Regions from separate parts of the Mesorhizobium sp. M0571 genome, predicted to be linked through region 3. Evidence: riboswitches for the same ligand, from Rfam matches in the RefSeq annotation. Region 3 holds a riboswitch; each other region holds the start of a gene.

Region 1 (10,094 bases), on a different contig from region 3:
GGAACAGGCCTGAAATGCGCCAGGTGACGTCGACACGCGGGCGGCCGAGCGCTGCCGGCGGCAGCACCTCGATGCCGGTGACGCGGCCGGTGACGGAATCCCATTGCGGCCGGCAGCCCATCAGCGCCAGGCCTTGCGCGATCTCTTCGCCACCGGTGCGCAGCGAGGCCGAGCCCCAGAGGTCGATAACCAGCGAGCGCGGCCAGTCGCCATGCGATTGCATGTAGCCGCGCAAGACCTCGTCGGCCGCCGCCCTGCCGAGATCGAAGGATGTCGGCGTCGGCATGGTGCGCGGGTCGGCGGTAAACAAATTGCGGCCGGTGGGCAGCACATCGCGCCGGCCACGCGCCGGCGCGCCAGCGGGACCGGCGGGGACGTGGCGGCCGTCGAGGGCGGCAAGCAGTGCGGCTTGCTCGGCTGCCGCGCTTTGCCGCCGCAGTGGATCGGCCTCGCCATTGGGCGAGCGGCCGTAGATGTGCAGGCCGTCCTTGATGGCGAAATCCTTGAGATCGCAGAGCCAGGCGTCGATGCGACGCAGCGCTTCGTCGGGGGCGTCGGTTCCGGCGACACCCGCCTCGGACGCGAGCCCGGTCGTTTGGGCGGTTTCGACGATCAGCTTCGCCAGCCGGTCGCGGCGGCGGCGGTCGAGCCCGTCGGCCTGGGCATATTCGTCGACCAGTCGTTCAAGCCTGTGCTGGTTTTCGTCCAGCCCGGCGCCGGTCAGCGGGGGCGGCAGATGGCCAAGCGTGACGGCGGCAATGCGCCGCTTGGCTTGTGCTGCCTCGCCTGGGTTGGAGACGATGAAGGGATAAATGACGGGCAGGGCGCCGGTGACGATCTCGGGAAAACAGGCTTCGCTAAGCGCGACGGTTTTGCCGGGCAGCCATTCCAGCGTGCCATGCGCACCGACATGGACGAGGGCATGGACGCCGAGGGACTTGCGCAGCCAGAGACCAAAAGCGATCAGCGCATGGCGCGGCGGCAGCGTCGGGTCGTGATAGTCGGCACGGCGGTCGGCCGAACGCCCGCGATCGGGAGCCAGCGCCACGGTGACGTTGCCGAAGGTGGCTGCGCGGAAGGGGAATTTTGCGGCGGTAGGCGCCTGAACACCCCCCTCGCACAAACCTGTCTCATCTGCCGCGTTCCCCCATGCGGCCTCCACCGCAGCGATGGCCGCCGACGGCAATTTCTTCGAGAAGGTCAGATAGTCCTGCAAAGCCAGCCCTTGGTCAGCCGACTCCAGCTCCTCCAGCAACTCACGCGGCGTTTGCGGAATTTCTTCAACGGCGTAGCCCTGTTCGCTCAGGTCGTGCAGCATGGCCAGCACGCTGGACGGCACGTCGATGCCGACGGCGTAGCCGGTGCGGCCGGGGGCGCTCGGATAATCGGGGATCAGGATGGCGAGCCTGCGCTCCGCGCGCGGCGTGCGCTGCAGGCGCACGAAGGCTTCGACACGGTTCGCCACCTGCGCCACGCGGTCCGGCTCCGGCCGGTTGGCGAGGGCGCGGAAGGCCAATGCGGGATCGGTCTCGCTTTCGCTCTTGAACGAAATAGCGCCGGCGAGGATGCGGCCGTCGAGTTCCGGCAGGACGACATGCATGGCGAGGTCGGCGGGCGCAAGGCCTCGCTGATTGTTTTGCCAAGTGTCGCGGCGTGTCGTCGCGACGATCACCTGGAACACTGGCACGCCGGCGCGGTCGAATAGGGTTTCGACGCCGGGCTCGGCGCCCGAGGCGAAGGCGGTCGCGGTGATGATTGCGGCAGGCTTCAACGATGCAAGCACGGTCTCGACGAAGGCGAGCGACGCGGGGTCCTTGAGGCTGGAGACGAAGATCGGCACGGGAACCATGCCGCGCGCTGTCAGCGCTTCAAAAAGCGCGTCGATGGGCGCGACATCGGCGGCGAGCAGCATCGAACGGTAGAAGAGGATTGGGATGACGGGGGCGACCTCTCCCTCCCCCTCGAGGGGAGGGTGGCCCGCAGGGCCGGGTGGGGTCGTTGCGGAAGTGCTCGACGCTTTCTGTTGGCGCGCTTCAAAGTGTTGGCACGCTTCAGAGAGGACCCTACCCCCGGCCTGCGGCCGGACCCTCCCCTCGAGGGGGAGGGGAACGTCGCGCTGTACGACGCCTAGTCCTGGTTGATAGTGGCCGACTTTCGGCACGCTGACCGGTTCGGCGACAGCCGCGTCTTGCCCCGCCAGTCGCGCCAGCCTCTGCACCAGCGCCGTCATATTTGCCGGGCCGCCTTCGCGGAAATAGTCGAGCAATCCATCGAGCTCTTCGCGCGGCAACGTCGAGCATTCGATCAGCCGCAAATCCTCGTCGCGGCATTCGCCGGGCAGCAGCGCCAGTTTTATGCCGCGCGCCCGGGCGGTCGAGGCAAGCTGGTCGCAGCCATAGCGCCACCACTCATAGCCGCCGAGGATGCGGACCAGGATAACCTTGGCGTGCCGGGCAACGCTGTCGATCCACAGGTCTACGGACATCGGATGGCGCAGATCGCGCAAGGCCGCGAGCCGCATCGACGGCAAGCGATCCGCATCTGCCTTCCACGCCGCCGCCAACCCTGCCAGGTCGCTGTCGGTGAAGGACAGCGCCACGACATCCGCAGGCGTTTGCCTGAGATCAACAGGCTCGGCGAGATCGTCGAGCGAGGCGGATGTGGTGGTGAGGATGTGCATCGCGGTTCGTGCTTTGTCAGCCGGCGAGGATACGCTCGATGGCCGGGCGGTTCAGCCCTTTCAGTCCGATGACGACGAGGCGCGAGCGGCGATCGTCTTCTGCGGTCCAGGCGCGGTCGTAATAATGGTTGACGCGCGGACCGACCGCCTGCAGCAAGAGCCGCATCGGCTTGCCACCGACCTCGACGAAACCCTTGACGCGCAGCACGTTTTCTTCCTCCGCAGCCGTGGCGACGCGCTGTGCCAGCTCGTCCGGGTTGGACACCGACGCGATGTCGATGACGAACGAATCGAAATCGTCATGCTCGTGGTCGAGTTCGTCGTCGTGATGGGTCTTGCGGTTCTCGATGTCGTCCTCGACGGCGAGGCCGAGGCCGAGCAGCACAGACGGATCGACCTTGCCTTGTGAGGTCGGCACGATCTTCACCGCGCGCGCCACGTGCTTGCCGATGACGGCATTGGCGCGGGCCGAGCCGGCGGCGTCCATCAGGTCGCTCTTCGACAATATGATCAGGTCGGCGCAAGCGAGCTGGTCTTCGAACACCTCCTCGACCGGATCGTCATGGTCAAGCGTCTCGTCCTGCGCGCGCTGCGCCCGCAGGGCGTCCATGTCATTGGCGACGCGGCCATCGGCCAGGGCCGGTCCGTCGACCACGGCAATGACGCCGTCGACTGTCACCCGGCTCTTCACCGACGGCCATTGGAAGGCCTGGACCAGCGGCTTGGGCAGAGCGAGGCCGGAGGTTTCGATCAGGATATGGTCGACCCTCGGCGTCAGCGACAGGATCTGGTCCAGCGCGGGGACGAAATCGTCGGCGACGGTGCAGCAGATGCAGCCATTGGCCAGTTCGACGATGTTTTCCTCGGGGCAAGTTTCAATGCCGCAGCCCTTGAGAATCTCGCCGTCGATGCCGATGTCGCCGAACTCGTTGACGATGATGGCCAGCCGCTTGCCTTTGGCATTTTCGAGCAGATGGCGGATCAGCGTCGTCTTGCCGGCGCCGAGAAAGCCGGTGACGACGGTGCAGGGCACGCGGGAGACGGAAGCGGTCATATCTGATCCTTCAAAAGGTCGAGGGGAGGGATTCGAGCCACAAGGCCGCGCTTCAGGCAATCGGGGCGGCCGCGCCATGGAATGAGACCGTCCGTCGAGGTGGCGAAGAGCTTTGCGCCAGCGACGAGATCGGCACCGCTGGTCTTGGTCAGGTCGCCGAAGACGTAGCTCCAGCAGCCGTCGCGCAGGATGGCGGCGCTGAGCCGGCGCTTGCAGTTGCCGAGGCATTCGACGGTGCGGATATTGATGTTTTCGCCGGAAGCGGCGCGGCGTGTGTCCTCGGCAAGCAGCTCGCCGGCGCGGGGATGAGCGTCCGAACCGGTCTCGTCACGGCAGGAAGAGCAGACGATCACGGTAACGCCGGCCAGGGAATCGCCATGGCCGGACAATAAATCCGCTGTCTCAGCCAAAAAACTGCTGTCGCGTTCCAAATCAGGCTCCTTGCCCGGAAAACCCGCCAGGCGATCGGATTCTTATGTCCTAGACGGCAGGTCTCCTGGCTCGCGGGTCATCGCCTTGATGCCGCCTTCCCGGGAACGTCCCAGTGGTTTTCGGCCGAGGCTCGTCGCTTACAGTTGCGGGGACAGCCGCGGATTTGAAATCTTGCGATCTCGCACCGCATTCCCTCTTGGCTCCTCCCTTTGCCGAGAGGAGACCGTCTGAAGCGGATTTAGGCTTGTGGAGGCAGTTGTGTCAACGCACGTCTACGGCGGCAACATCGGCGAGCGGCTGGCCTAGGTCCCCGGCAGCCGTCACCTCGATGCGCTCAAGCCCGAGCCAGCCCTGCATCAGCTTCAGTTCCTCGAAGAGTTGGGCCGCGGTTTCAGCCGGCGCGCCGGGTTCGGCGTAGGCGGCATGGACACGCAGCACGCCGGCCGGGCGGTCGGCCTTGAGGTCAACGCGCGCCACGATCCTGTCGCCGAGCAGGAAAGGCAGCACATAGTAGCCGTATTGGCGCTTTTCGGCCGGCGTGTAGATCTCGATACGGTAGCGGAAGTCGAACAGTCTTTCGGTGCGCGACCGCTCGAAGACGACCGGATCGAACGGGGCAAGCAGGGCGCGTGCCTCGATCTTGCGCGGAAAACGGGCGTCCTTGTGGAGATAGGCTGTTTTATCCCAGCCTTCGACGCGTACCGGCAATAGCTCGCCCGCCTCGACCAGTTCCTCGATCCGGCCCTTGATGTCGGCGGGAGAGAGGCGGAAATAGTCGCGCAGGTCGCCTGCTGTCGCAACGCCGTGGGCGCGGGCGGAGATACGCAGCAATTCGCGATGCGCGTCCTCCGCGGAGGGCACCGGCAGGGCTAGGATCGCCGGCGGCAGCACGCGTTCGGGCAGATCGTAAAGCCGCTCGAAGCCGCGACGCGACGCCGTTGTGATGCGGCCGGCCCAGAACAGCCATTCGAAAGCGTGCTTGGCGTCGCTCCAGCCCCACCAGCCGCCGGAGCCTTTCTGGCCTTCGAGAGCGGATGCGGCGATTGGGCCGCGATCAACCACCGCGCGATAGATGTCTTCAATGTAGGCAACGCGTTCACGCCCCCATTTCGCCAGCCCCAGATACATCTCGTCGCCGCGCTCGGCCCGCTGCATGCGCCAGCGCATGAGCGGATAGGTCTCGACCGGCAGGAACGAGGCTTCGTGCGCCCAATATTCGAAAACCAGGCGCTTGCGCGTCACGGCGGCGTCGTCGAGCAGCGCCAGCTTGTAGCGGCCAAGCCGCGAATAGAGCGGCATATAATGGGCGCGCACGACAGCACTGACGGAATCGATCTGCAGCAGGCCGGTACGGGCAAGCACCCGGGCCAAATGCCGGCGGTCGGGCGTGCCGGTAGGGCGCGGGTCATTGAATCCCTGTGCCGCCAGCGCGATGCGGCGGGCCATGGCGAGCGAGATTTTTTCCTTTATCAAGGCGGCATCCTGATGATGTCAGACAGAGCAGAGGACCTGCGATTCCGTGCCATGCTAGCAGGGTTTTGGCGGGATCCATGTCAGGAGAGAAAAGTGGAGTGAAAAGTGAAGGAAATCAAACAGGAGCGGATCGGACCAGTTTTCCCGGATATGCCGTCCAGCGCCGCGATTTGAACAAGGTTTGACTTGCTTCGCCGAAAGCGCTGCGCTAACCCTCGCCGCGTTGCAGCATAGAGCCCCCTAAAACGGTTCAGTGGTTAAACTGTCACGCTTCCGCAAGTGGGTCCCGTGCTGTAATCAGAGTGGATTGGCCGCCAACGGAAAGCTGCAGCATGAACGCATTGTTGAGTTCGTACCTGCCCATCGTCCTGTTCATCGGCGTGGCGCTGGTTGTCGGCCTGGCGCTGCTTGCCGCACCCTTCCTGGTCGCCTATCGCAACCCCGATCCGGAAAAGCTTTCGGCCTATGAGTGCGGCTTCAACTCGTTCGACGACGCCCGCATGAAGTTCGACATCCGCTTCTACCTGGTGTCGATCCTGTTCATCATCTTCGATCTGGAGGTGGCCTTCCTGTTTCCGTGGGCGGTGTCGTTCAGCCAGATCGGCATGCTCGGTTTCTGGTCGATGATGGTGTTTTTGGCGGTGCTGACCATCGGCTTTGCCTATGAATGGAAAAAAGGAGCGCTGGAATGGGATTGAACGACAGTTCCGGCACGCTCGTCGCGCCGAAGCCCAAAGGCCTCATCGACCCCAACACCGGCAGGCCGGTCGGGTCTGACGACCCGTTTTTCCTGGAGATCAACAACGAGCTCGCCGACAAGGGTTTTCTCGTCACCTCGACCGAGGCGCTGATCACCTGGGCGCGCAGCGGTTCGCTGATGTTCATGACGTTTGGCCTCGCCTGCTGCGCCGTCGAGATGATCCATACCTCGATGCCGCGCTATGACTCGGAGAGGTTCGGTGTTGCGCCTCGCGCGTCTCCGCGCCAGTCCGACATCATGATCGTTGCCGGCACGCTGACCAACAAGATGGCGCCGGCGCTGCGCAAGGTCTACGATCAGATGCCGGAGCCGCGCTACGTCATCTCGATGGGCTCCTGCGCCAATGGCGGCGGCTATTATCATTATTCCTATTCGGTGGTGCGCGGCTGCGACCGCATCGTGCCGGTCGACATCTACGTGCCCGGCTGCCCGCCGAGCGCCGAAGCGCTGCTCTACGGCATCCTTCTCCTTCAGAAGAAGATCCGCCGCACCGGCACGATCGAGCGGTGAGCGGCATGACCCAGGCGTTGAATGACCTCTCGACCTATCTCGGCGAGAAGCTGATCGGCCGGATCGGCGAGGCGGTGTTCGCTTATGGCGAGCTCACCATTTCTGTCGAACCGCGCGACCTGATCGAGGTGACGACCTTCCTGCGCGACGACCCGAAATGCCAGTTCATTTCGATCATTGACGTCTGCGGCGCCGATTATCCGTCGCGGGCGAAGCGCTTCGACGTCGTCTATCACTTGCTGTCGCCGAGACAGAATATCCGCATCCGCATCAAGGTCCAGGCCGACGAAGAGACGCTGGTGCCGTCGATCACCGGGATATATCCCGGCGCCGACTGGTTCGAGCGCGAGACCTATGATCTCTACGGCGTGCTGTTCTCAGGTCATCCCGATCTGCGGCGGATCTTGACCGACTACGGCTTCGAGGGTCATCCGCTGCGCAAGGATTTTCCGCTGACCGGCTTCGTCGAGGTGCGTTACGACGACGAAGCCAAGCGCGTCATCTACGAGCCGGTCGAGCTCAAGCAGGAATTCCGCAATTTCGATTTTCTCAGCCCTTGGGAGGGGACGGATTACGTCCTTCCAGGCGACGAAAAAGCCAAGACGAATTGAGACGCCAAAATGGCTGAGACTTCCGTTCGCAACTTCAATATCAACTTTGGGCCTCAGCACCCTGCTGCCCATGGTGTTTTGCGGTTGGTACTAGAACTCGACGGCGAAGTCGTCGATCGCGTCGATCCGCATATCGGGCTGTTGCATCGCGGCACGGAAAAGCTGATCGAGGCCAAGACTTATCTGCAGGCCGTGCCCTATCTCGACCGGCTCGATTATTGCGCGCCGATGAACCAGGAGCATGCCTTTGCGCTCGCCGTCGAGCGGCTGCTCGGCATCGAGGTGCCAAAGCGCGGGCAGTTGATCCGAGTGCTCTATTCGGAAATCGGCCGCATCATGTCGCATATTCTCAACGTGACGACGCAGGCGATGGATGTCGGTGCGCTGACGCCGCCTCTGTGGGGCTTCGTCGAGCGCGAAAAGCTGATGGTGTTCTACGAGCGCGCCTCGGGGTCGCGCATGCATGCCGCCTATTTCCGCCCCGGCGGCGTCCACCAGGACCTGCCGCAGAAGCTGATCGAGGACATCGGCAACTGGATCGACCCGTTCCTGAAATCGCTCGACGATCTCGATGCGCTTTTGACCGGCAACCGCATCTTCAAGCAGCGCAATGTCGACATCGCTACCGTCTCCCTGGCCGATGCCTGGGCCTGGGGTTTTTCGGGCGTCATGGTGCGCGGCTCGGGTGCTCCCTGGGATCTGCGCAAATCGCAGCCCTACGAATGCTATGCCGAGATGGATTTCGACATTCCGATCGGCAAGAACGGCGACTGTTTCGACCGCTATCTGGTGCGCATGGAAGAGATGCGGCAATCGGCCAAAATCATGCGCCAGTGCGTCGACCTTTTGCTCGGCAAGGAAGGCGCGGGGCCGGTGTCGAACCTCGACGGCAAGGTGGTGCCGCCGAAGCGCGCGGCGATGAAGCGCTCGATGGAAGCGCTGATCCATCACTTCAAGCTCTACACCGAAGGCTACCGCGTTCCGGCCGGCGAGGTCTATGCCGCGGTCGAGGCTCCGAAGGGCGAGTTCGGCGTCTATCTCGTCTCCGACGGCACCAACAAGCCCTACCGCTGCAAGCTGCGCGCGCCCGGCTTTGCGCATCTCCAGGCCATGGACTTTTTGTGCCGCGGCCACATGCTGGCCGACGTCACCGCCGTGTTGGGTTCACTCGACATCGTGTTTGGTGAGGTCGATCGGTGATGATGGGAATGGCTCGACCGTCAAAGGCGTTTCTGGCCGCGGCATGCCTTGCGGCTTCCGCTGAAGTGTCGCTTGCTGGGTCCGGTGAGGGTCTCTCGTCAACCGATCTTCTCAAGGAGAGGTTCAAGCTTGTTGCAGAAGGCGATCTGCTTACAATCCGTGGCTTGAGCACCCAGATCCCAGCAATGGATGAGGGCATTCTTGTCCATGGCCGGCCGTCGACACCGTCCAACTGCGCGGTTCATGACAACCTCGTAGCGTCATTGATGCCCGAAGAATATCGTTGCAAGCCAATAGCTTGGGTGTATAGCCGCTATGACGGATACATCCGCGTGAAGCGTGGAAATGAAGAGTTCGTATGCGTTTTGGGGCGATCCGAGGATTGCTATCGCGCCTACAGCTCTAACCAGTAGAAACATAAGAAGCGAAATCGTAATGTCCGTCCGCCGTCTCGCAGAAGCCAGCGTCCAGCCAGCCTCCTTCGCCTTCAACCGGGCGAATGCGGCAGCGGCGAAGCAGTGGATCAAGAAATACCCGAAGGGGCGCGAACAGTCCGCCATCATTCCATTGCTGATGCTGGCGCAGGAACAGGAAGGCTGGGTGACCAAGGCGGCGATCGAGACGATCTCCGACATGCTCGACATGCCCTATATTCGCGGGCTGGAAGTCGCCACCTTCTACACGCAATACCAGCTCAATCCGGTCGGCACCCGCGCCCACATCCAGGTCTGCGGCACCACGCCCTGCATGCTGCGCGGCTCGGAAGCGCTGATGGATGTGTGCCGCTCGAAGATCCATCACGACCAGTTCCACACCAACGACAAGGGCACGCTGTCATGGGAGGAGGTCGAATGCCTCGGCGCCTGCGTCAACGCACCGATGGTGATGATATTCAAGGACACGTACGAGGATTTGACGCCGGAGCGGTTTGCCGAGATCATCGACCTTTATGACGCCGGCAAGGGTGCTTCGGTGAAACCGGGACCGCAAAACGGCCGCGTCACTTCCGAGCCGGCCAGCGGCCTGACGACCCTTAAGAGCGAAAAGGCGATCCTCAAGGCGACCCGCGACCGGGAAGCCAAAGCGGCAACCAAAGCCGCCAAGGAAGCGGCGCCGGCGGCCGCTGCCGCAGCACCGGTTCCACCTGCTGCTCCTGCCGCGCCTGCACCGGCGCCGGTTGCGCCGTCGAATGCCAGCAAGCCGAAGACCGATGCGGTCGAGACCAGCCCGGCAGTGAAATCGCCGTCGGCGACAAAAGTTGCGCCAGCGACGGAGAAGGCGGCGAGCGTTGCAGCCCCGCTGCATTCGGCCGCCAACGCCAACAAGGCCGAGCCGCAGGTCGAAGACGTCTCGAAACAGCGCAAAGGCCCCAAG
Region 2 (10,094 bases), on a different contig from region 3:
GCCATGGTTGAATGAGGCGAAACAAATCCAGCCCCGCGGTCAATCCCGAGGCTTCCCACAATGGCGAAGAGAACATCTTCACTCGTTCCTTTTGAGCACAAGACCTTCCGTTCGCTATGGTCGGCTGCACTCATTTCGAACCTTGGCACCCTAGTGGAAGGTGCGGCGGCAGCTTGGCTGATGACGAGCATCGCAGCAGTAATTTTTGATCGCCCATTCGTGCTGTGTACCAGCCCTGTGTCTTGCGCAAGTGGTCACGAACGGCTGCCGGAGCCTCGAAGACGCCCTAAAAACACATGCTGCGATTTTTGAACACGCTTGACGTGTTAGATTAATTCATCCAATGCGTGTGTTGAACACGCGAGGTGAGTTATGAACATGAAAGAGCTTAGGGTTCGACTGGGCATGACTCAAAAAGATTTGGCAGAGCAGATGGCAACGACGCAACAGACTGTGGCCCGGTGGGAAACAGGCAAAACGCAGTTGAACGTCGAGCAGATCAAGGACCTTTGTCTCACGTTGAAATGCACGGTCGAGGAGCTGCTGGGCTGGAAGATTGATGTCGAGGAGTGGCGCACGAGCCCGTTTGCAATTGCCGATGCCGAAACGCGATACGGCACGCTCAGAATCAAGACGACTGTTGGCAGCCGCCAATATCCTATCGATGAAAAGGCGCGTGAATCGATTTTACGTCAGTTGAAGGAACTTCATAATCTGCGTAGAAATAACACAAGCAGGCCATGGCTGTATTGTTGGAGCCTTGACAACAAAATACTCTTGATAAATCCGCAATATGTCCGCACCATTGAGCTTATCGGTGACGATGTAGAGGAGATGCCAGAGTATTATCATCCAGAAATCTATCGGGCTTTGGATGACTGGGATAAGGGTGAGGTTTCAGGAAAGCTGAAGAAAGAATGCGATGCCATCATCGCAGAGATGGGTGATCAGGAAGCCGTGCGCATGGCCTCCTATGTTCGCGTCACATATGACGACGGAGAAGATGAGTGGAACTTCTTGGATGAAGAAACCGCTACGACTTTCTTCGGATTGGAAGCTGCGACCTTTGACGTTCCCCAGTGTAGTTTCGCCGAAGTGGAGGAAGAAGGTTACCACCGAGCGCGATACGCCAACCTTGATCGCGTCGCGGTGATGGAGGTTCCAAGCGACCGTTATCACAGATTGACCGCGCCCGAGGAAGCTTAGAACCATCCACGAAGGGCGCATGTTACATCTCGACCTTGCGTGGTGCGTTTTCAGTACGAGATGACGTTAAGCGTAGGTAGTGGCAGGTAAGAGTGCTCGACCAGAAGCTCAACTGCCTCCTCAATATCGCTGCCGATGTGCCGCAGGACACGTCCACGGGAGCGTGGATAGGCGTGAAGTTCCTGCACTCCACGGTCCGCTCTCCCATCGCCGGTGTGTGCCCGACGCCATCTTGTGGACGAGCTTGGCCGCCTGCACCCGGTTGTATTCCGGCTTGCGGTCCGCCTGGGCGGTCCGCCGCGATGGCTATCTCCATGTCAATCGGCGCCGAACTTTGACTGCCCGCTGCTTTTGATGAATTTGGCGAGGTCCCGCGCATAATCACTCTTGGTCTTCTCCTTGAGGCCCTGTGTCGCGAACTTGTGGTCCAGCAGGGCAAACAGGTCCAAGTCCCCTTCCGCCTGTGGCGCTGGCTTGCCCTCACCGCCCTCGGCTTCCCAATTGGGGACCGCTTCTGCGCGCTGCACCGTGGCGATTGTCCGCCCAAGACGCATCACAAGATCGAACGCCAAACCGTGCGCGTGCACGACGATTTGCCGCTCAGGCCTCATTTGGACAGGACTTGAGCTGGCCCGGTGGTTTGAGCCGGGTTACCTTGAGCCGGTGGGCTGCGAACAAGCAGTTCGAGACATTGGCGTCGATCACTTCGCAACACGCCGCTGCGCCTGGCCTCGGTGTGCTCCCCCGAAATCGTTGTGTCATATCACCGAGGGCATCACGGCCAACAGCTTCCACATGGGCAACAGCCTCGCCATTGAGCCGAATATGGTCGCGAGCGACGAAGCGGTCGGAACCTCGGAGCCGAAGTTCGACGCCGAGGTGGTTCGCATGATGCGCTAAGCAGCACCATGGCGCTTGCCGGTATGTTTGCTGCCGGCAGCCGACGAACTCCTATCCTCCTGGACAAGGGCGCCGTGCGTCATTGCTTTGATTTACCGGCCGCTCAAGGCTTCCACAGTTTTCGCTTTCGAGGCGACCTTTGGAACATGCCAACGGAATTTAATATAACGACATAAACATTTCTTTATGCGGCGTTGACAAAGAAGCGAACTGCTGTAATTGTCTCCCGCGTCGTGGTTCTCCGTACGGCGCTGCCGCAGCGGAGCTAAGAGGGAAGCCGGTGCGATGCCGGCGCTGCCCCCGCAACTGTTAGCGGCGAGCCAACCCCACTCATGTCACTGAGGCGAATAGCCTTGGGAAGACGGGTAGAGGCTATGACCCCGCGAGCCAGGAGACCTGCCACGGCGAATTACGTCCACGGGCGGGGTGTCTCGGTGGCCGCTGCAGCCTGGCGTTCGTGCCGGCCTGCTAGCGCCTTCCTTGTCACCGACGCCCCAACCATCGGGGTCTGGCATGACTGTCTCTCAGCAAATTCCTGTAGCAACGCTCGGCGTGCCCCGCTTCGGTCGTCGGCGAGAACTGAAATTCGCGCTTGAAAGCTACTGGTCCGGAAAATCGTCCGCTGCCGACCTTCTCACGACCGCGAAGGCGCTCCGTGCCGCTAGCTGGGAGGAGCAGCACGATCGCGGCGTGTCGAAAATCCCGTCGAACGACTTCTCGCTCTACGACCATGTGCTCGACACCGCAGCCATGGTCGGCGCCGTTCCATCCCGTTACGGCTGGAATAGCGGCGAGGTTCCACTTGACATCTACTTCGCAATGGCGCGGGGCAACCAGGGTCAGACGGAGGATTGTCGACACGCTGGTCACCAGCAGGCGGCTCATCGGTCTGATGTAACCGCGATGGAAATGACCAAGTGGTTTGACACCAACTATCACTACATTGTGCCGGAACTCAACGATGATCAGACGTTCGCCCTCTCGTCGACGAAACCGGTCGATTACTTCATCGAGGCTAAAGCTCTCGGCGTTCACACACGCCCAGTCATCCTTGGACCGATCACCTTCCTCAAGCTGGCGAAATCGCCTGCCGAAGGATTCGATCCCATCGCGCTCCTGCCGCGGCTGCTGCCCGTCTACGAGCAACTCCTGCAGAGGCTGAAGCTGTCTGGAGCCGACTGGGTGCAGATCGATGAGCCAGCGCTTGTCCTCGATCTGAACCCGAACGAACGAGCTGCGTTCGAATTCGCCTATGGCCAGCTGTCGAAAGCCGCGCCCGAGCTGAAGATCATGCTGGCTACCTATTTCGGGCCGCTGGGAGACAATCTCGAAACCGCGGTTTCTCTGCCCCTGGCCGGGCTGCATATTGATCTCGTGCGCGCTCCCGAGCAACTGGAAACCGTGGGTCGGCTCGCACCGAAGGATCTGGTGCTCTCGCTTGGCTTGATCGATGGCCGCAACGTCTGGCGTGCGAACCTGCCCGCCATTCTCGACCGCATCAAACCGATCGTCGCCGGCTGGCCCTTGGACCGCGTCGAGATCGCGCCTTCTTGCTCGATGCTGCACGTGCCGATCGACCTGCGCATGGAGACCGAACTCGACGCGGACATCAGGTCGTGGCTCGCCTTCGCGGCCCAGAAGACCGACGAGTTGGTGTTGCTGGCCCGGGCCCTGACTCAAGGCAGGGATGCGGTGGCAGGCGCGTTGAAAGCGTCTGCCGAGGCTGCCGCCACTCGCGTGACATCCACGAAGATCCATGACCCGCTTGTTGAGGGACGGATCGCCAGCATTGACGACAGCATGAAGCGACGAGAGAGCGCTTTTGCCGAGCGCTCCAGAGTCCAGGCCGGCACGCTCGGGCTGCCGCCGTTCCCGACGACGACCATCGGGTCCTTCCCGCAGACGCCGCAGGTACGCAGGGCGCGGGCCGCTCATGCGAAGGGCCAGCTGAGCTATGTCGACTACGAGACCTTCCTGAAGAAGGAGATCGAAGCTGCAATTCGCTGGCAGGAAGAGATCGGGCTGGACGTGCTGGTGCACGGTGAGTTCGAACGAAACGACATGGTACAGTATTTCGGCGAGCAACTGTCCGGCTTCGCCTTCACCCAGCATGCCTGGGTGCAGAGCTATGGGTCGCGTTACGTGCGCCCCCCCATCATCTTCGGCGACGTATCGAGGCGCAATCCGATGACGCTGCGCTGGTGGCAATTCGCCCAGTCGCTTACGGAAAACCCTGTGAAGGGAATGCTCACAGGCCCAGTGACCATTCTCAACTGGTCTTTTGTTCGCGACGACGTACCGCGCTCCGAAGCATGCCGCCAGATCGCGCTCGCCATCCGCGACGAAGTGACGGATCTCGAATGGTCCGGCGCAAGGATGATCCAGATCGATGAGGCCGCGTTTCGCGAAGGATTGCCACTGCGCCAGTCTGATTGGAACGACTATCTCGACTGGGCTGTCGAATGCTTCCGGATCGCTTCAACGGGTGTAAAGGACGCGACTCAAATCCATACCCACATGTGCTATTCGGAGTTCAACGAGATCATCGACGCGATCGCTGAAATGGATGCGGATGTCATTTCGATTGAGACGTCGCGCTCGAAAATGGAACTGCTGGACGCCTTCACGAGCTCCAAATATCCGAACGAAATCGGGCCCGGAGTCTACGACATTCACTCACCACGTGTCCCGGAAGTCGGGGAGATTTCGGATCTCGTCATGCTTGCCCGCGAGCGACTGTCGGATTCCCAACTGTGGGTAAACCCGGACTGTGGCCTCAAAACACGCAAATGGGAGGAGGTCCGCCCTGCCCTCATGAACATGGTCGATGCAGCACGTGCGCTCCGGTAGAAAGTGGAGGCCGGAGGGTTTCCTGGTTGCTCACCATGTGGTGAGTGACCGGCTGCCGCATGTCGGCCGTGAATGTGCCAAAACGCGATCACATCCTTTGAAATAAGTCACTCGAGCGAGAATGTGCACTTTCCTTCGGCACGTGTATTAATCGCGCAGGAGTAAAGGGTACCGTTTTCTCCCTGTAACGTGTCGAGTTCGAAGGGGATGTGATTGGCGTCGAGACCGCTCCAGCCATGGTTATCAGCACGCCAAGTGCGTTGTTCGATCAGTTCGTAAAGGACTTCTCGGCTCGGTTCATCGAAATGCGCGGGTACATACATGACAGGTTCCTTCACTGGCCGCCGGGTTCGCTGTTCACCGGTTGACATCCGATGGCAAGCGTTCCAACGCGGCGGCGATCTGGCGCTTCGCTGCTGAGGGCAGAGGCAGGATGGGACGCGGGGGGTCGGTACGGCAAATGTCGAGCAATTCGGCAAGTGCATAGACGACGCGAAGGCTCGAGAACTCCTTGAAGAGGCTCCAGAGCGGCGCAAGCGTGGCATCGATCCGTCGCGCTTCGGCCGCATCGCCCTGTTGCGCCGCCGTGACGATCTTCACGCAGACCTCGGGCAGGATGCCGGCGAGGACGCTGTACCATGTGTTGGCGCCGGCGATCATGGCCTCTGCGGCGTTCCAGTCGCCGCTGTAGCCGATCGAGAACCCTTCCGGCATAGTGCGCCTCTGGTCGGCCAGATGGCTCTTGATCGCATCGCCCTTGTCTGTCGGATTCTTGATAGCGACGATCCCCCGCACCTTTGCCAGGCGGCTGACGAGTGCTGGGGTGAAACGGAAATGCGTCGTTCCTGGATTGTCGTAGATGACGATCGGAAGGCCACTTTCGCGCGCCACCGTGGAGAAATGTTCGAACACCTCGTCATCAGTGAGCGGGGTGTAGGAGGCGGCGGCAAGCAAACCCGCAGCAGCTCCAAGGGCCTGGGCGTCTTGCGCGAGCCCCACGGCTTCATCGGTGCGCAGCGCGCCCACACCCACCACGACCGGCATTCGCCCGGCGATTTCGTCCAAGGTCTCGGCGAGCGCCCGCCGCCGTTCCTCGCGCGACAGATACATATAGGTGCCGGTGCTGCCGAGAAGACCGATGGAGTCGACCTGAGCGGCGCCAAGCCGAGCAATCAGCCTGCGCAGAGCAACGGTATCGACGCGGCCGTCACGATCGGCGGGCGTGATGGGAAACGCGGAAAGACCGCTCAGGAATGCCATGGCAAGGCTCCAGGTTTGTGCGTCAGCGCAGGACTGGCCGGACGACAGGTCATCACAAGGCGTCCAGAGCCCGCCGCAGGTCCGCGACTAGGTCGTCGGCGTCTTCAAGACCCACCGAGAGACGCATGAGGTCCTCGCCCACTCCATCGGCCAGATGCGCATCCTTGCGGATCGGCTGCCGGGCACGGGTGAGGCTTGCTGGGTGATAGATGAGGCTGTCGGCATCGCCGAGGCTGACGGCGCGAGTGATCAGGTTGAGCCGGTCCATCATCCGGCGCGCTCCTTCGTATCCAGCGTGGAGGCCAAAGGCCAACATGCCCGATCCGTTGGACATCTGTTTTCGCGCCGTCACCTGATCAGGGTGCGAGTCGAGGAAGGGATAACTCACAAATGCCACCGCCGGGTGCGCTTCGAGCGCCCGAGCCACCGCAAGGGCCGTGGCGCTGTGCCGTTCCATGCGCAGCGTCAACGTCTTCAGACCGCGCAGGATCAGGAAAGCTGACATGGGCGAGAGCGCTGCGCCGGTGATGTAGCGCAGGCCCGTTTCGTGCAGCGTGCGGAGCGTTTGCGCGTCGCCGAGAATCGCCCCGCCAAGGGCATCGCCGTGCCCATTGATGTATTTGGTCAGCGAGTGGAGCACGAGGTCGGCCCCATGTTCGAGCGGCCGCTGGAGCGCGGGGGAGGCGAAGGTGCTGTCGACTGCAACCTTTACACCGCGCGCGTGGGCGCGCTCGGCAATGGCAGCGATGTCTAGGATGCGGCTCAGCGGATTCACCGGCGTCTCGAAGAAAACAAGCCGGGTCCGCTCGGTGATCGCGGCATCGAGATTGTGAGGATCGGACAGGTCGACCGCGACGACCTTGATGCCGAAGCGGGGGACCGCCTGTTCGACCATGGCAAGCGTGTTCGCATAAAGCGTCCTGTGGACGATGAGTTCATCGCCTTGGGACAGGAGCGACAGGATCAGCGTCCCGAAAGCCGCCATCCCCGAGGCAACGACCAGACCTGCCTCGGCTCCTTCCAGATTGGCGAGCCGTTGCTCGAGGATCTCCGTCGTCGGATTGTATTCGCGCGCATAGAGCCTTCCGCCAAGCGCGGCGGCGGCCTCGTTCGCTGCCACGCTTTCGAATCCATAGGTCGAGGTCAAGAAGACTGGCGGCTGAACGGCATTGGAAAAGCCGGCGGGATCGTAGCCATGATGGATCGCCCGAGTGGCGAATCCGGGACCGGTGTCGTGGAGCGACCGCGTGAGAGCATCGTTTTCGGATTGATAGGAACGGGTCATTCGGCCTCTAGATCTTTCTTGGGTTTCCGAAAGATTGACGGCAAACTGGCCAATGTGAAATATCCAGTTAGCAATGAATGAAATGGTCCAGTCTTCAAGTGCCGGTTCTGCAGGTCGCTCGCACGCGATGGGTGCACGCCAGATCTACGAGGCTCTTCGCGAGCAAATCCTCGGCGGCGTCTATGAAACCGGTAGTCAGCTGCCGTCCTCCCGCGGCCTGGCAAATGACCTTGGGGTTTCGCGAACGACGGTGACGGTCGCCTATGACCAACTGACCGCGGAAGGTTTCATCGAAGTCCGTCAAGGCGCACGACCTCGCGTTGCATCCTCGCTGATCGGTCCTGAGACGAGCCGCACCGTCGCGAAACGAGTCGGCCCGGTTCATCTGTCCGCCTATGGCGAACGACTGCGCGTTACGCCGCCCTGGCCGGATTATCTGCCGACTGGACTGAAGGTCGATTTCCGCTATGGCGACCTGGCGCCGTCGGATTTCCCCGCATTGGTCTGGAAACGTGCGATGAACGAGGCGATGGGGCAGCGCCCGTTGCGTCTTGCCTATGACGACCCTCGCGGCTCGCGCCGGCTGCGCCAGGCGCTCCAGGGCTATCTCTGGCGCGCCCGAACCCTGAGCTGCGACCTCGAGCAGATCATCATCATCAACGGTTCGCAGCAGGGCCTCGATCTGTGCGCTCGCCTGCTTCTCGATCCCGCCGACCGCTTCGTCATCGAGGACCCGTGCTACAGGATGGCGCGTCAGGTCTTTGCCAGTACGGGTGCCTTGCCCATCCCCGTCACCGTCGACGAGGACGGGATCAAGACGGAGTTGCTGGCGGGGATCGGGGCGCGACTGGCCTATGTCACGCCATCGCATCAGTTTCTGCTGGGCGGCGTCATGCCGATCGCGCGCCGCCATCAGCTTCTGGAATGGGCGCGGCACAACAACGCCTATGTGATCGAGGACGACTACGACAGCGAATATCGCTACGACATCAATCCGGTCCCTCCGCTGCACAGTCTCGAGGACCACGGGGCTGTCATCTACCTCGGCACGATCTCCAAAACGCTCTCGCCGATGCTGCGTATCGGCTATCTCGTCGTCCCGCCGGAATTGCAGGAGGTCTTCGCAACCGCCAAACAATTCGCGGACCGGCATTCGCCGGTGGCTGAACAGGAGGCGCTGGCCTCTTTGATCGAGAGCGGCGGCTACGAAAGCCATGTGCGCCGCGTGCGCAGGCTGAACGGCGAGCGTCGGGAGACGTTGTTGCGCGCCTTGCGGCGCAGCTTCGGAGATCGCATCGCTGTCCAGGGAGCAGATGCCGGACTGCACGTCGCCGTTTGGTTCAACGACCTGCCACGATCGCAGGAAACGGCACTGGTCGAAGCCGCCCGACGCGCGGGCTTGGGGTTACACCTGATCTCGCCGCTCTACGAACGGCCATCGGACGAAGGCCGCACCGATGGCGTCGGGCTTGTCATGGGCTATGCCGCCTTGAGCATTCGGCAGATCGAGAAGGGCGTTGAGGTCCTGCGAGAGGTTGTCAAGCAGGTGCAAGACGCGTTGCCGGGGCACGGTGACTGAGACACGGGGACGTGGCGAGCTGGCGAGGAAACCGACCCTTCGGCTTACCCGCATTTGTCGCAAGACAAACTGGACTGGGAAAACGCCATGCAACTGGTGCTGTTGATCAGGCCAGTTTGGCGGCAGATATTCGTGCGAGACGAATTTCCGAGAGCGATGCATAACCGGCAAGGAAAGCTGCTTCACATCCATATCGCGCCCGCTGCCTTTTTATGAAATGGAGGATCTAGCGGGGGCGTAGCTTGTTGCCGGCCGAGCGGGCTCGAGCGCCCGCAAGACATAATCGACGATCTCTACCAGGCCTTGTCCACGGTCCGAATGATGGGATTATCCAGCGCATGGTGCGGCATGCACCATGCCGATGCCAGAAGATCTGGACGCTCGACAAGCACCTTTCTTCAAACATTTCCCGAACGACCCGCAGCGCAAAGCCTCCCCATGAGAAAAGAGCATCCCATGTCTTTCACGCCATTCATTGACCCCGAGATCAAGGCCCGCTACCCGGATTTTCATCTGATCAGCATTGTGGTGCGGAACGCTGAAATCGACGTGCCGGATGCACAGGCGTTGAACGACACGATTGCGGCGGCGGAACAGGCGGCGCTTCGCGATGACGCCCAAAGGGACGCGCATCTTGCGGCGTGGGCCGTTGCCTACGAGGCTTTCGGCACAAAGGCCAATCGAACGCCGTGCTCGGCCGCCGCGCTTCTCAAGCGGGTGCGGAAAGATGGCTCTCTCCCGCGGATTTCCCCACTGGTTGATGCCTACAATGCCGTCAGCGTGTTGTATGGCGTTCCGATTGGCGGGGAGGATCTCGATCTCTACCAGGGGGTCCCGAGACTTTTAATTGCGAAGGGAGCGGAGCCATTCGACACGATCCAGCAAGGTGAAATGGTAACCGAGCATCCCGAACCGGGCGAAGTCATCTGGTGCGATGATGCCGGTGTCACGTGCCGCCGCTGGAACTGGCGGCAGGGGCGGCGCACCATGGTCACGGTCGATACCCGCGCCATG
Region 3 (10,094 bases):
CGGCAAGACGACTATCACGGTTGCCCCCGACAAAAGAAGCAGGCCGTGCCTCGCGTTGTACCGGCTGCGGCCGTTCAGCATCATGGCTCGCTTTAGGCCAGAGCCGGAAAGCCTTTGGCCGGCTTCGCTTTTTGCCGTGAAGGCGTCGGTTTCCTGTTACCCGCCGAGGCAACGCCACGGCAGATTTGTGCTCCAAACCTGCTTCGGGCGATTCTGCTTCGGGGAAAGCAATGGCTACACATGTGCGCCATCCGATCTGGCTTGCGGCCTTGCGGCCGGCGGATGCACGCACCTTCGCCTCGCTTTATGCGGTCGAATCCTTCGCGCGCGCCACCGTGTCCAGCGTCATCCCGATCCAGGCCTATGAGATTCTGCACAACGAGCAGATCGTTTCGATCCTCTACACGATCGTTGCGATGCTCGGCCTGTCGGCGACGCTGTTCATGCCGATGCTGATCCGGCGCTTTGCCCGGCGCTGGGTCTATACCGCCGGCGCCTGCCTGCTGGCCGTCGTCTCGCTGTTCTTCGTCACCCATACGCTGGCCGGCCAAGTGGTGGGCATGCTCTGCCGCGTCGTCGGCGCCGGCGCGCTGGCGATCACGCTCAACCTCTACATCATGGACCATATCCGCAAGACCGACTTCATGCAGGCCGAGTCGCTGCGCATGGCGTGGTCGATGCTTGCCTGGACCGCCGGGCCGACGCTCGGCATTTTCCTCTACACACGTTTCGGCATCTATGCGGCGCATGGCGCGGTGGCCGTCTTCGCCATGGCCTTGCTGGCGCTGTTCTGGACCTATCGGCTCGGCGACAACCAGTCGATCCGCCCCGGCAAGACACGGCCGGTCAATCCTCTGGCCAATATCGGCCGCTTCGTCGCGCAGCCAAGGCTGAGGCTCGCCTGGCTGATCGCCTTCGGCCGCTCCTGCTTCTGGACGACGTTCTTCGTCTATGGGCCGTTGTTTATGGTGATCACCGGCGAGGGCAAGCTGGCCGGCGGCCTTTTGGTTTCGGCCGGCAATGCGCTGCTGTTCATGGCCATCTTTTGGGGCAGGGCAGGAAAGCGTTTCGGCGGCCGGCGAACCATGACGTTCGCCTATTTCGCCATGTCGGCGACGCTGCTGGCGGCCGGCGCCGTCGGCGAGGCGGCACCGCTCGTCAGCGGCGCATTGCTGCTTTGCGGCGCCTTCTTCACCATTGCGCTCGATGCGCTGGGCTCGACCGCCTTCATGCGTTCGGTGCGCTCCTATGAGCGGGCGCAGATGGCGGCGGTCTACCGCACCTATCTCGACTTTTCCGAGCTGACGCCGCCGCTGGTCTATTCGGTGGTGCTGGCGTTCTTCGGCCTGGGCGCGGTTTTCGCGACGCTCGGCGTGTTGGCCGCTGCCTGTGGCTTCGTCACCTGGCGCTATCTGCCCAAATCGCTTTGATGTTCAAGCGCCGCATGCCGGTCGCGCACCCAGTTGTGGAAGCGGTGCAAGTCATATTCCTCGGGCATCAGCACGCCGGCCTTGTGGCGCATCGAGCGGAGGCCCTTCTGGTTGACCTCGCAGATGTCAGCGTCTTCCTCCAGCACTTGGGTACCGAAGGCGACGATATTGTCGATGTCCGCCGCCGGATCGGCGAGCGCTTCGGGCGAAAAAAGCCATTCGGCGGTGAGTTCGGTCTGCTCCGGCCCAAGCGGCACCAGCCGCACGGTCCTGACATAGTCGACGTGGCCGACGATGAACATCGACGGCAGGCTGGTGGCATAGGTCTGCCCGGCGGTACGCTCGGCCGGCGTCAGGCCGGAAAAGACCGAGCCGTGGACGCGCCCGTCGCGCGACCAGGTCTCGGCTCCTGCCCGCAAGCCGCCGGAAAATTCCGGCGCGTCATTGTCGGCATGGCGAGCCCATTCGGGATCGTCGTGGCGGCCCATCAGGCCGCGGCCATAGATCGGCACCAACCGCGACAGGTCCTTATGGACGCCGGGGCAATGCAGGCACTCGTTGAAGTTTTCCCAGAAAATCTTCCAGTTGCAGTTCATCACCTTGCGCAGCATATGGCCGCTCAGCAGCGTTTCCAGCGGCCAGTTGGCGAGGTTGCCGGATGCCGGATCGAAGGATGTTTCAGCCGAGCCGGCAGCGTCTTCCGCGAGGTTGACGAAGACAAAACCGCGCCACACCGACAGCGCCACCCGGTAGAGCGGATGATCGGCCTTATCGAAGCGGTCAGGCAGCGATTTCGACGGCACGCGCACCAGATCGCCGCGCAGCGAATAGGACCAGGCGTGATAGGGGCAGGTGATGAACCGCGCCTTCAGCCGGCCCTCGCTTTCCTGGCAAAGCTGCGAGCCGCGGTGCCGGCAGGTGTTGTGGAAGGCACGCAATTCGCCGGTCTCGTCGCGCAGCACGACGACCTCTTGCGTGCCTATACGGAACGTCCTGAAAGCCAGCGGCTGGGCAAGGTCGGCCTCTCGGCAGACGAGCACCCAGTTGCGATGCCAGATGGCGTCGAGATCGCGCTGGTAGCCCGCGATGTCCCAATAGGCCGGCGACGGCAGCGTCGGCTCGGCCCGGGTCAGGCCGTTATAGGGACCGCGCTCGTTCGGGCTGGGTTGCATGGCCGGCTTCCTCCCATGCGGCAGCCGACACCCGGCGGTGAAAATTGTCAATCAGGGGCGGGGCGCCGGCGGCTTGGCGAGACGGCGCATTCGCCACACGATCCGGCGGAATTTGGTTTGCCGGGCGCGGCGATTCTGCCTATAGTCCCTGATGTCGTCGGTTCCATTAGGGACCAAGAGGGAATGCGGTGCGGGCGATTTTTTGCCCAATGCCGTGGCTGCCCCCGCAACTGTGTGCGGTAGTCCTCTCCATATGCCACTGAAGGTGCGCCTTCGGGAAGGTGGGGAAGGGCGCTGATCCGCGAGCCAGGAGACCTGCCGGCGACAGGAAACTGACTTCTATGCCCTCGGGTGGAGGGCGAAAGGACAAGACATGAATACCGCTTCCGTTTCGCTCGGCGCTTCCGTCTCCTCGCAGTCGCGTTTCATGCAGCTGGCGCTTGCTGCATTCCTCGGCATTTTCGTCATGGGCTTTGTCGGCTTCTCGCATATCGATGCGGTCCACAATGCCGCGCACGACTATCGCCACTCGATGGGCTTTCCCTGCCACTGACAAGGGGCTGACATCATGACACTGTTTCGCAACGTCGTGTTCATCGCGGCGATCGCAGGGCTTGTGGCCGGCATCGCTCTCGCCTGCATGCAGGCCTATGCCACGGTGCCGCTCATCCTGAAGGCGGAAGTCTACGAACAGGCCGGCGGCGGCCATGACCATGCCGCGGCACCTGCGGCACCGGCCGAGAACGCCGCGGGCACGACGGCTATGAGCAGCGCCGCGCCGGCACCGGCTGAAGCAATGGCTCCGGCTGAGGACGAAGGCTGGGCGCCGGCCGATGGCTTCGAGCGCTTTGCCTTCAGCGTCGTTGCCAATATCGTCACCGGCATCGGCTTCGCATTGGTCCTAGTCGCGGTTTCGGAATTCGCCGGCGGCATCGGCAATTGGCGCCAGGGCCTGTTCTGGGGGCTGGCCGGCTTTGCCGTGTTCACGCTGGCGCCGGGCCTCGGCCTACCGCCGGAATTGCCGGCGATGCCGGCGGCCGACCTTGTCCAACGCCAGATCTGGTGGTGGGCAACAGTGGTGGCGACCGCCGCCGGGCTCGGCCTTATCGCCTTCCGCAGATCGTTGCCGCTGGCGATCCTTGCCGTAGCGTTGATCGTGGCGCCGCATATTGTCGGCGCGCCGCAGCCCGATAGTTTCGAAACGGCGATCCCGGAAGGCCTGCATCATCAGTTCGTGGTGGCGGTGACGCTGACCAATCTGGTGTTCTGGCTGGTGCTCGGCGCGGTCGTCGGCGTGGTGCGCGGACGCTTCACCGGCACGGCGACCAGCCTGCGCGACAGCTTTGCCTGACCGCGCTGCCGGGGCACTGACCCTGGTCATCGGCGGTGCGCGCTCCGGCAAGAGCGCCCATGCCGAGAGGCTGGTAACGGCTTGTCCGGCGCCGTGGAGCTATATCGCCACGGCGCAAGCCTATGACGAGGAGATGCGCCAGCGCATCGCGCTGCACCGCTCGCGGCGTGGCGAGGGCTGGACGACCATCGATGCGCCGCTCGACCTTGCCGGCGCGATCGAGGCGCTGCCTGACGGCCAGCCGGTGCTGATCGATTGCCTGACGCTGTGGCTGACCAACCATATGCTGGCCGAACATAATTGCGATGCCGAATGCCGAAGGCTGGCGGACGTGCTTTCGCGGCCGCGAGGACCGTGGTTCGTGGTGTCCAACGAAGTCGGGCAGGGCATCGTGCCGGACAATGCGCTGGCAAGGCAGTTTCGCGATGCCGCCGGCCGGTTGAACCAGGACGTCGCGGCTGTCGCGGACACCGTGCTTTTGATGGTGGCGGGGCTGCCGCTCAAGGTGAAATGACATGGCTGATACCAGGGACAAAGGCATCGATCCCAAGGGCGAGGAACGCCACCGCGCCAAGATGGTCAAGCGCAAGGCGGTGCAGGATGCCGAGGTCGCGGCCAAGACGGTCGAGAAGGGGCTGCTGATCGTCAACACCGGGCCGGGCAAGGGCAAGACCACGGCCGCCTTCGGGCTGGCGCTCAGGATGCTCGGCTACGGCAAGCGCGTCGGCGTCGTCCAGTTCATCAAGGGCAAGTGGCACACCGGCGAGAAGGACGCCTTTGCTGCCTTCGGTGACCGCGTCGTCTGGCACGCAATGGGCGAGGGCTTTACCTGGGAGACGCAGGACCTGAAGCGCGACATCGCGGCGGCCGAGGCCGCCTGGGCGAAGGCGCTCGAGCTGATGGCCGACCCGTCGATCAGCCTTGTGGTGCTCGACGAGCTCAACATCGCGCTGCGCTACGACTATCTCGACCTCGAAAAAGTGGTCGCGGCGCTGAAGGCCCGTCGCGAAGGCCTGCATGTCGTCGTCACCGGCCGCAACGCCAAGCCGGCATTGGTCGAGGCGGCCGATCTGGTCACCGAGATGGGCGTGACGAAGCACCACTTCTCCGCCGGAGTGAAGGCGCAGCAGGGGATAGAGTTCTGAGGGCTTGCCTCGGGACATTTCGGACGAAGGTCCAACTCGGATGACGCTTGCCAAGGCTGCCCACCGACTTCTCAAGACCTGGGTTCCTCGCCCTCCGCGAAGCGGGGGAGAGGTGGGCGCGCAGCGGCCCGCGCGGGGGGGTGGGTGGGGGCGGGTGGCCGGACCCGGGCGGGGGGGGGCCGCCCGCCCGCCCCGGAGAGGGGGCTTCGTAGAGCGCGGTTCCCCTCTCCGTCTCGGCTTCGCCGAGCCACCTCTCCCCACTTCGTGGGGCGAGGAAACCAAGCTGGAATGAAGCCGGGTCCAGCGCTGACGGGCAACTTTGTTCTTGCTTTGTGCCGGCAGCTATGCTACTAATCTAGCTATGGTGCTGATTCGCGCCGATGACCCGCCGCATGGCGGGTTTTTATTTGATCTCAATCTCGAGCGCAGGTCACGCAAAGATAACGAGCGCCGAAATCATCCCGAACAGCGCGATCAGCAGAAAGTCGGCGACCCGGTAGAGTTTCAGCGCCCGCCTGATGTCGGTGCTCTCGATGTCGTCGCGCCGGCCGCCTTCACCCATCAACGCGTCATCGACCAGGACGCCGTCATAGGAGCGCGGGCCGGCGAGCGCCAGGCCGAGCGCACCGGCCATCGCCGCTTCCGGCCAGCCGGCATTGGGCGAGCGGTGCTTCTTCGCATCGCGCCGCACGGCGTGCCAGGCGCCTCTGGCGTCGGCGCCCTTGACCAGGAAAGCGGCAAGCACGATCAGCAGCGCCGTCAGCCGCGACGCCGGCAGGTTGATCCAATCGTCGAAGCGCGCCGCCGCCCAGCCGAAGGCCTCGTGGCGCGGCGTGCGGTGGCCGATCATCGAATCGGCGGTGTTGGCGGCCTTGTAGCCGACGCCGCCGGCCAGCCCGCCAACGCCGATCCAGAAGGCCGGCGCCACGACGCCGTCGGAAAAATTCTCGGCCAGGCTTTCGATCGCGGCGCGGCAGACAGCGGCCCTGTCGAGCTTTTCCGGGTCGCGGCCGACGATCCGCGAGACGGCAATGCGGCCCATGTCCAGTCCGCCGGTGTCGAGTGCGTCGGCGACCGCTTCGACATGCTCGGCCAGGCTCTTCTGCGACAGCAGCGACGTCGCCAGGATTGCTGTGATCAACAAGCCGAGAGGAAAGCTCCAAAGCATGGTTTCCAGCCAGAGGGCGAGGGCGGCCGGCACCAGCACGATCACCAGCAGCGCGACGACGCCCCAGCGGCGACGGTGGGCGTCGGAATCAGTGGCGCGGTTGAGCCTGCGGTCGAGAAAGGATATCAGCCTGCCGAACCAGGTGACGGGATGGCCAATGGCATCGAAGAGCCGGGCCGGGTAGCCGAGGACAAGTTCGATGGCTAGCGACAGGAAAGTGATCAGGATCGACATGAAGTCTCTTGATGGAGTGACGGCGGCAGTGGACCACGGCGGAAGCCTTGGCCGGGCGAGGGCACTTTTCCCTCACGCGCCACTGCCTTTCGTCGACCTCTCGACCGGGATCAATCCGCACTCCTACCCGCTTTTCGATTTGCCCGCCACCGCCCTGTCGCGATTGCCGGAAGCCGCGCGTGCCCGTGAATTGGCCGCGGTCGCGGCAAGCGCCTATGGCGCACCTTCGGCGGCGAACGTCGCAGCGGCGCCCGGCACGCAGATCCTGTTGCCGCGCGTCGCCTCGCTGGTCAGCCCAGGCAAGGCGCTGGTGCTCGGGCCGACTTATGCCGAGCATCGGCGGGCAGCGGCGATCGCCAGCCATGCGGCGGCTGAAGTCGATGATTTCGAAGCCTTGGCGGCGGCCGACCTTGCCGTCGTCGTCAATCCCAACAACCCGGACGGGCGCGTCGTCGAGCGCGAAAGATTGCTTCGCCTTGCCGCGAAATTGCGCGCCAGAGGCGGGCTGCTGGTGGTCGACGAGGCCTTCATGGATGTCGGCCCGCGCAGCGAAAGCTTGGCCGGCGACGTCGACCAGGGTGGCATCGTCGTGCTGCGTTCGTTCGGCAAGTTCTTCGGCTTGGCCGGTCTGCGGCTTGGCTTTGCACTGGCCGATGCGCTGACGGTCGAACGGCTGGAGGCGCAATTCGGGCCGTGGGCGGTTGCCGGGCCGGCGCTCGAATATGGCATAAGGGCGCTTGCCGACGTCGGCTGGCAGGCCGGGATGCGGCGCCGTCTGGCCGAGGATGCCGCGCGGCTCGATGCGCTGTTCGGCCGCTTCGGCGTGCCTGTCGCCGGTGGCACCACGTTGTTCCGCTATCTTCGCCTGGCGGACGCCGCCGGCCTGTTTTCGGTGCTCGGCCAATGCGGCATCCTGCTTCGGCATTTCTCCGGCCGGCCGGATGTGCTGCGCGCCGGCCTGCCCGGAACCGACGAAGAATGGCGGCGGCTCGAATCAGCGCTTGCCGGCTGGGCCGCGCGGAGCGACGATGGGGCCAAGGAGATTTCGCGATGATCCATGTTTGTTCCCTGGCAAAAATCGAGGAAACGGTGGCAAGGACCGGCGCCGAGCGGCTGCTTTCGCTGCTCGCTGCCGGAACGGAGGTGATGCGACCGTCCTCGATCACCAGGGAAAACCATCTGCATCTGGTCATGCATGACATTGCGGTGGCGCAGGAGGGCATGACCATGCCGGGCGAGGAGCATGTCCGCAACCTGCTCGATTTCGCCCGTCAATGGGATCGCTCGCGGCCGCTGGTCGTGCATTGCTATGCCGGCATCAGCCGTTCGACCGCCTCGGCCTACATCATCGCGGCAGCGCTGGCGCCGAAGCGCGACGAGGCCGAATTGGCCGAGACGCTGCGCGCGCTGTCGCCCACCGCGACGCCCAATCCGCGGCTGATCGCAATTGCCGACGCACTGCTCGAGCGCGACGGCCGCATGAGCCGCGCCATCGAGGCGATCGGGCGCGGCGCCGAGGCGTTTGAAGGCGCGCCGTTTGCGTTGAAGATCGATGCTTGATTTCTAGTTTTGTGGGCAGTTATTTGACTCATCAAAGCCACCAAGCAACCGCGTCCTAATCGTGCTGCGATCGCGGCAGGTATTTCCGATATCGGCGCTGCCCCTCATCTGCCTGCCGGCATCTTCTCCCAGTATAGTGACGGGGGAGAAGGGGCTGACAGCAACGCTGGCGCCTTTTCTCAACGCTGGCGATTGGCGAAACCGCCGATGATGGCGTCCCTCGCCCCGTTTACGGGGCGAGGATGCCGGCAGGCAGGTGAGGGGCGGCGCGACGCTGGCGGATAGCCTCCTAAGCCAACCAATCTGCAAGCCTGGCCCTGCGCACGTCCGTCACCAGGCTGATGAAGCCGTCGGCCTGATGCTCGGCGGTGAGCCGCCCCTTTTCGGCGGTCGCAATGCTGGCGTCGCCGACAACGCCGTTCGGGTTGAGGTCGCTGGCGATCCAGGCGAAGGCGTGCGTTCCGGTGTGGCGCAGCAGCGAAAATTCCTTTTCGGCGCGCGCGACCTTGGAAACGAAATTGTCGGCCTTGCCCATATCGACGAGGTCGGGCCGGAAATGCAGCATCAGCGAGGTCTCGACGTCGCCGCCATGGATGCCGTGGCGGTCTTCGAGCTCGGTGTACATGCCGGCCGGCCGGCCAAAACGCTGCCAGCTGGTCTTTACCGCCAGCATCTTTGCCCGCACGCGTAATTCGCGGGTGATGATGCCCATGATCTCCTCATTGCCGCCATGCGAATTGACGACGATCAGCTTGCGGATGCCGGCGCGCGCGATCGACAGGCCAAGCTCGGTCCACGCTTCGATCAACGTCGCCGCCGGCAGCGTAAGCGTGCCGGGCGCATGCAAGTGCTCGTTCGACTTGCCCACCGCCTGGACCGGCAGGATGCGGATGTCGAGATCGCCGGGCAGGCGCGCGATCACCGTTTCCAGCATGCCGTTCATGATCGAAGTGTCGGTCGAGACCGGCAGATGCGGGCCGTGCTGCTCGATCGCAGCCACCGGCAGAATGGCGATAGTCGCCTCTGGATCGATGGTCGCATATTCGGTGGTGCGGTAGTCACCCCACCATACGCGTTTTTTTGCAGCGATCATTTCATGCCCCTTGAACCGACAAGCCCAGACCTAACGCGGGAACGATCGGCTGTCGATCATCCCGCCGCAATGACCTCGATCTCGACCTTGAATTCCGGCCGGGCGAAACCGGACACGATCATCAGCGTCGAGGCCGGCGCCGGGCTGGCGAACAGCCGGTCGCGAACCTCCATATAGGGTCGCAGGAAGGCGCGATCTGTGACGTAGGCGTTGATGCGGACGATGTCGGACAGGCCGAGCCCGGCCTCGCCGAGAATCGCCGATATGTTCTGGAAACAGAGCTCGGCCTGTGCGCCGGCCTCCTCGGGGATCTGGTCGTCCGCCGTGATGGCGACCTGGCCCGAACACAGCACCAGCCGCTTGCCGGGCGGCACCTCGACGCCATGGCTGTAGCGGGCGAAGGGCGGCTTGATCGACTTCGGCGTGAGAAATTTAAACATGGCAATCTCCGTTCACGGCAGCCTATCGCATCGGCCCGAAAATCGGGATCGATTTTCGGAAAGCAGATGCGAAGATTCAAAGTTTTAGAGCGTACTTTGTGCGTCCAAGTGGACGCACGTCGCTCTAAGGCCGGATCGATGCGGCCATCAAGATGGTCGTGCATGTCACGAGGGCGATTATGGACAGGCGTTCAAAAAATAGGCACGATGCCTTCCGTACAGCATGACCCGTCCGGTCTTGGCGTGCGGCTCATTCGCAAGCGGGCGATCCCGGCACAAGAAGCCGGTGGCATGTGTCTTGCTTCTTGAAACAATGGTGTCGAGCCCGGCGCGTGACGCGCCGGAGCGAACAAAGGGTGGTGTGGATGTACGGAAAACTCAAGATTTCGGCGGGCGTGATCGTGCTGCTTGGCGCAGGCACGCTTGCCGCGGCAGCGAACGAAAAAGTCACCTTCGGCACCAACTGGCTGGCCGAGCCGGAGCATGGCGGTTACTACCAGG

The links. Region 3 has a riboswitch for cobalamin ahead of NKI85_RS29905 (CbtB domain-containing protein). Riboswitches for the same ligand answer to the same signal wherever they lie in the genome.
Region 1: it holds a riboswitch for cobalamin, as region 3 does, so the genes downstream of both, NKI85_RS09250 (DUF1636 family protein) here and NKI85_RS29905 (CbtB domain-containing protein) in region 3, are expected to answer to the same signal.
Region 2: it holds a riboswitch for cobalamin, as region 3 does, so the genes downstream of both, metE (5-methyltetrahydropteroyltriglutamate--homocysteine S-methyltransferase) here and NKI85_RS29905 (CbtB domain-containing protein) in region 3, are expected to answer to the same signal.

The regions. Positions count from the first base shown of each region.
Region 1 is NZ_JAMYQT010000005.1:253,196-263,289, forward strand. Features, by position in the region: gene cobN (cobaltochelatase subunit CobN) at 1-2,680, opposite strand, end outside; gene cobW (cobalamin biosynthesis protein CobW) at 2,697-3,734, opposite strand; gene NKI85_RS09250 (DUF1636 family protein) at 3,731-4,165, opposite strand; cobalamin riboswitch at 4,204-4,409, opposite strand; gene NKI85_RS09255 (winged helix-turn-helix domain-containing protein) at 4,428-5,636, opposite strand; gene NKI85_RS09260 (NADH-quinone oxidoreductase subunit A) at 5,972-6,337, shown strand; gene NKI85_RS09265 (NuoB/complex I 20 kDa subunit family protein) at 6,328-6,909, shown strand; gene NKI85_RS09270 (NADH-quinone oxidoreductase subunit C) at 6,915-7,520, shown strand; gene NKI85_RS09275 (NADH-quinone oxidoreductase subunit D) at 7,530-8,720, shown strand; gene nuoE (NADH-quinone oxidoreductase subunit NuoE) at 9,156-10,094, shown strand, end outside.
Region 2 is NZ_JAMYQT010000074.1:9,049-19,142, reverse strand. Features, by position in the region: gene NKI85_RS35115 (MFS transporter) at 61-312, shown strand; gene NKI85_RS35110 (helix-turn-helix transcriptional regulator) at 373-1,206, shown strand; gene NKI85_RS35105 (hypothetical protein) at 1,524-1,778, opposite strand; cobalamin riboswitch at 2,324-2,524, shown strand; gene metE (5-methyltetrahydropteroyltriglutamate--homocysteine S-methyltransferase) at 2,620-4,956, shown strand; gene NKI85_RS35095 (FMN-binding negative transcriptional regulator) at 5,064-5,279, opposite strand; gene NKI85_RS35090 (dihydrodipicolinate synthase family protein) at 5,314-6,216, opposite strand; gene NKI85_RS35085 (trans-sulfuration enzyme family protein) at 6,269-7,501, opposite strand; gene pdxR (MocR-like pyridoxine biosynthesis transcription factor PdxR) at 7,584-9,080, shown strand; gene NKI85_RS35075 (B3/B4 domain-containing protein) at 9,537-10,094, shown strand, end outside.
Region 3 is NZ_JAMYQT010000042.1:7,490-17,583, forward strand. Features, by position in the region: gene NKI85_RS29895 (MFS transporter) at 231-1,430, shown strand; gene NKI85_RS29900 (aromatic ring-hydroxylating oxygenase subunit alpha) at 1,409-2,602, opposite strand; cobalamin riboswitch at 2,744-2,939, shown strand; gene NKI85_RS29905 (CbtB domain-containing protein) at 2,976-3,155, shown strand; gene NKI85_RS29910 (CbtA family protein) at 3,171-3,953, shown strand; gene cobU (bifunctional adenosylcobinamide kinase/adenosylcobinamide-phosphate guanylyltransferase) at 3,946-4,467, shown strand; gene cobO (cob(I)yrinic acid a,c-diamide adenosyltransferase) at 4,469-5,098, shown strand; gene cbiB (adenosylcobinamide-phosphate synthase CbiB) at 5,529-6,500, opposite strand; gene cobD (threonine-phosphate decarboxylase CobD) at 6,499-7,554, shown strand; gene NKI85_RS29935 (tyrosine phosphatase family protein) at 7,551-8,060, shown strand; gene NKI85_RS29940 (creatininase family protein) at 8,350-9,153, opposite strand; gene NKI85_RS29945 (RidA family protein) at 9,210-9,593, opposite strand; gene NKI85_RS29950 (ABC transporter substrate-binding protein) at 9,959-10,094, shown strand, end outside.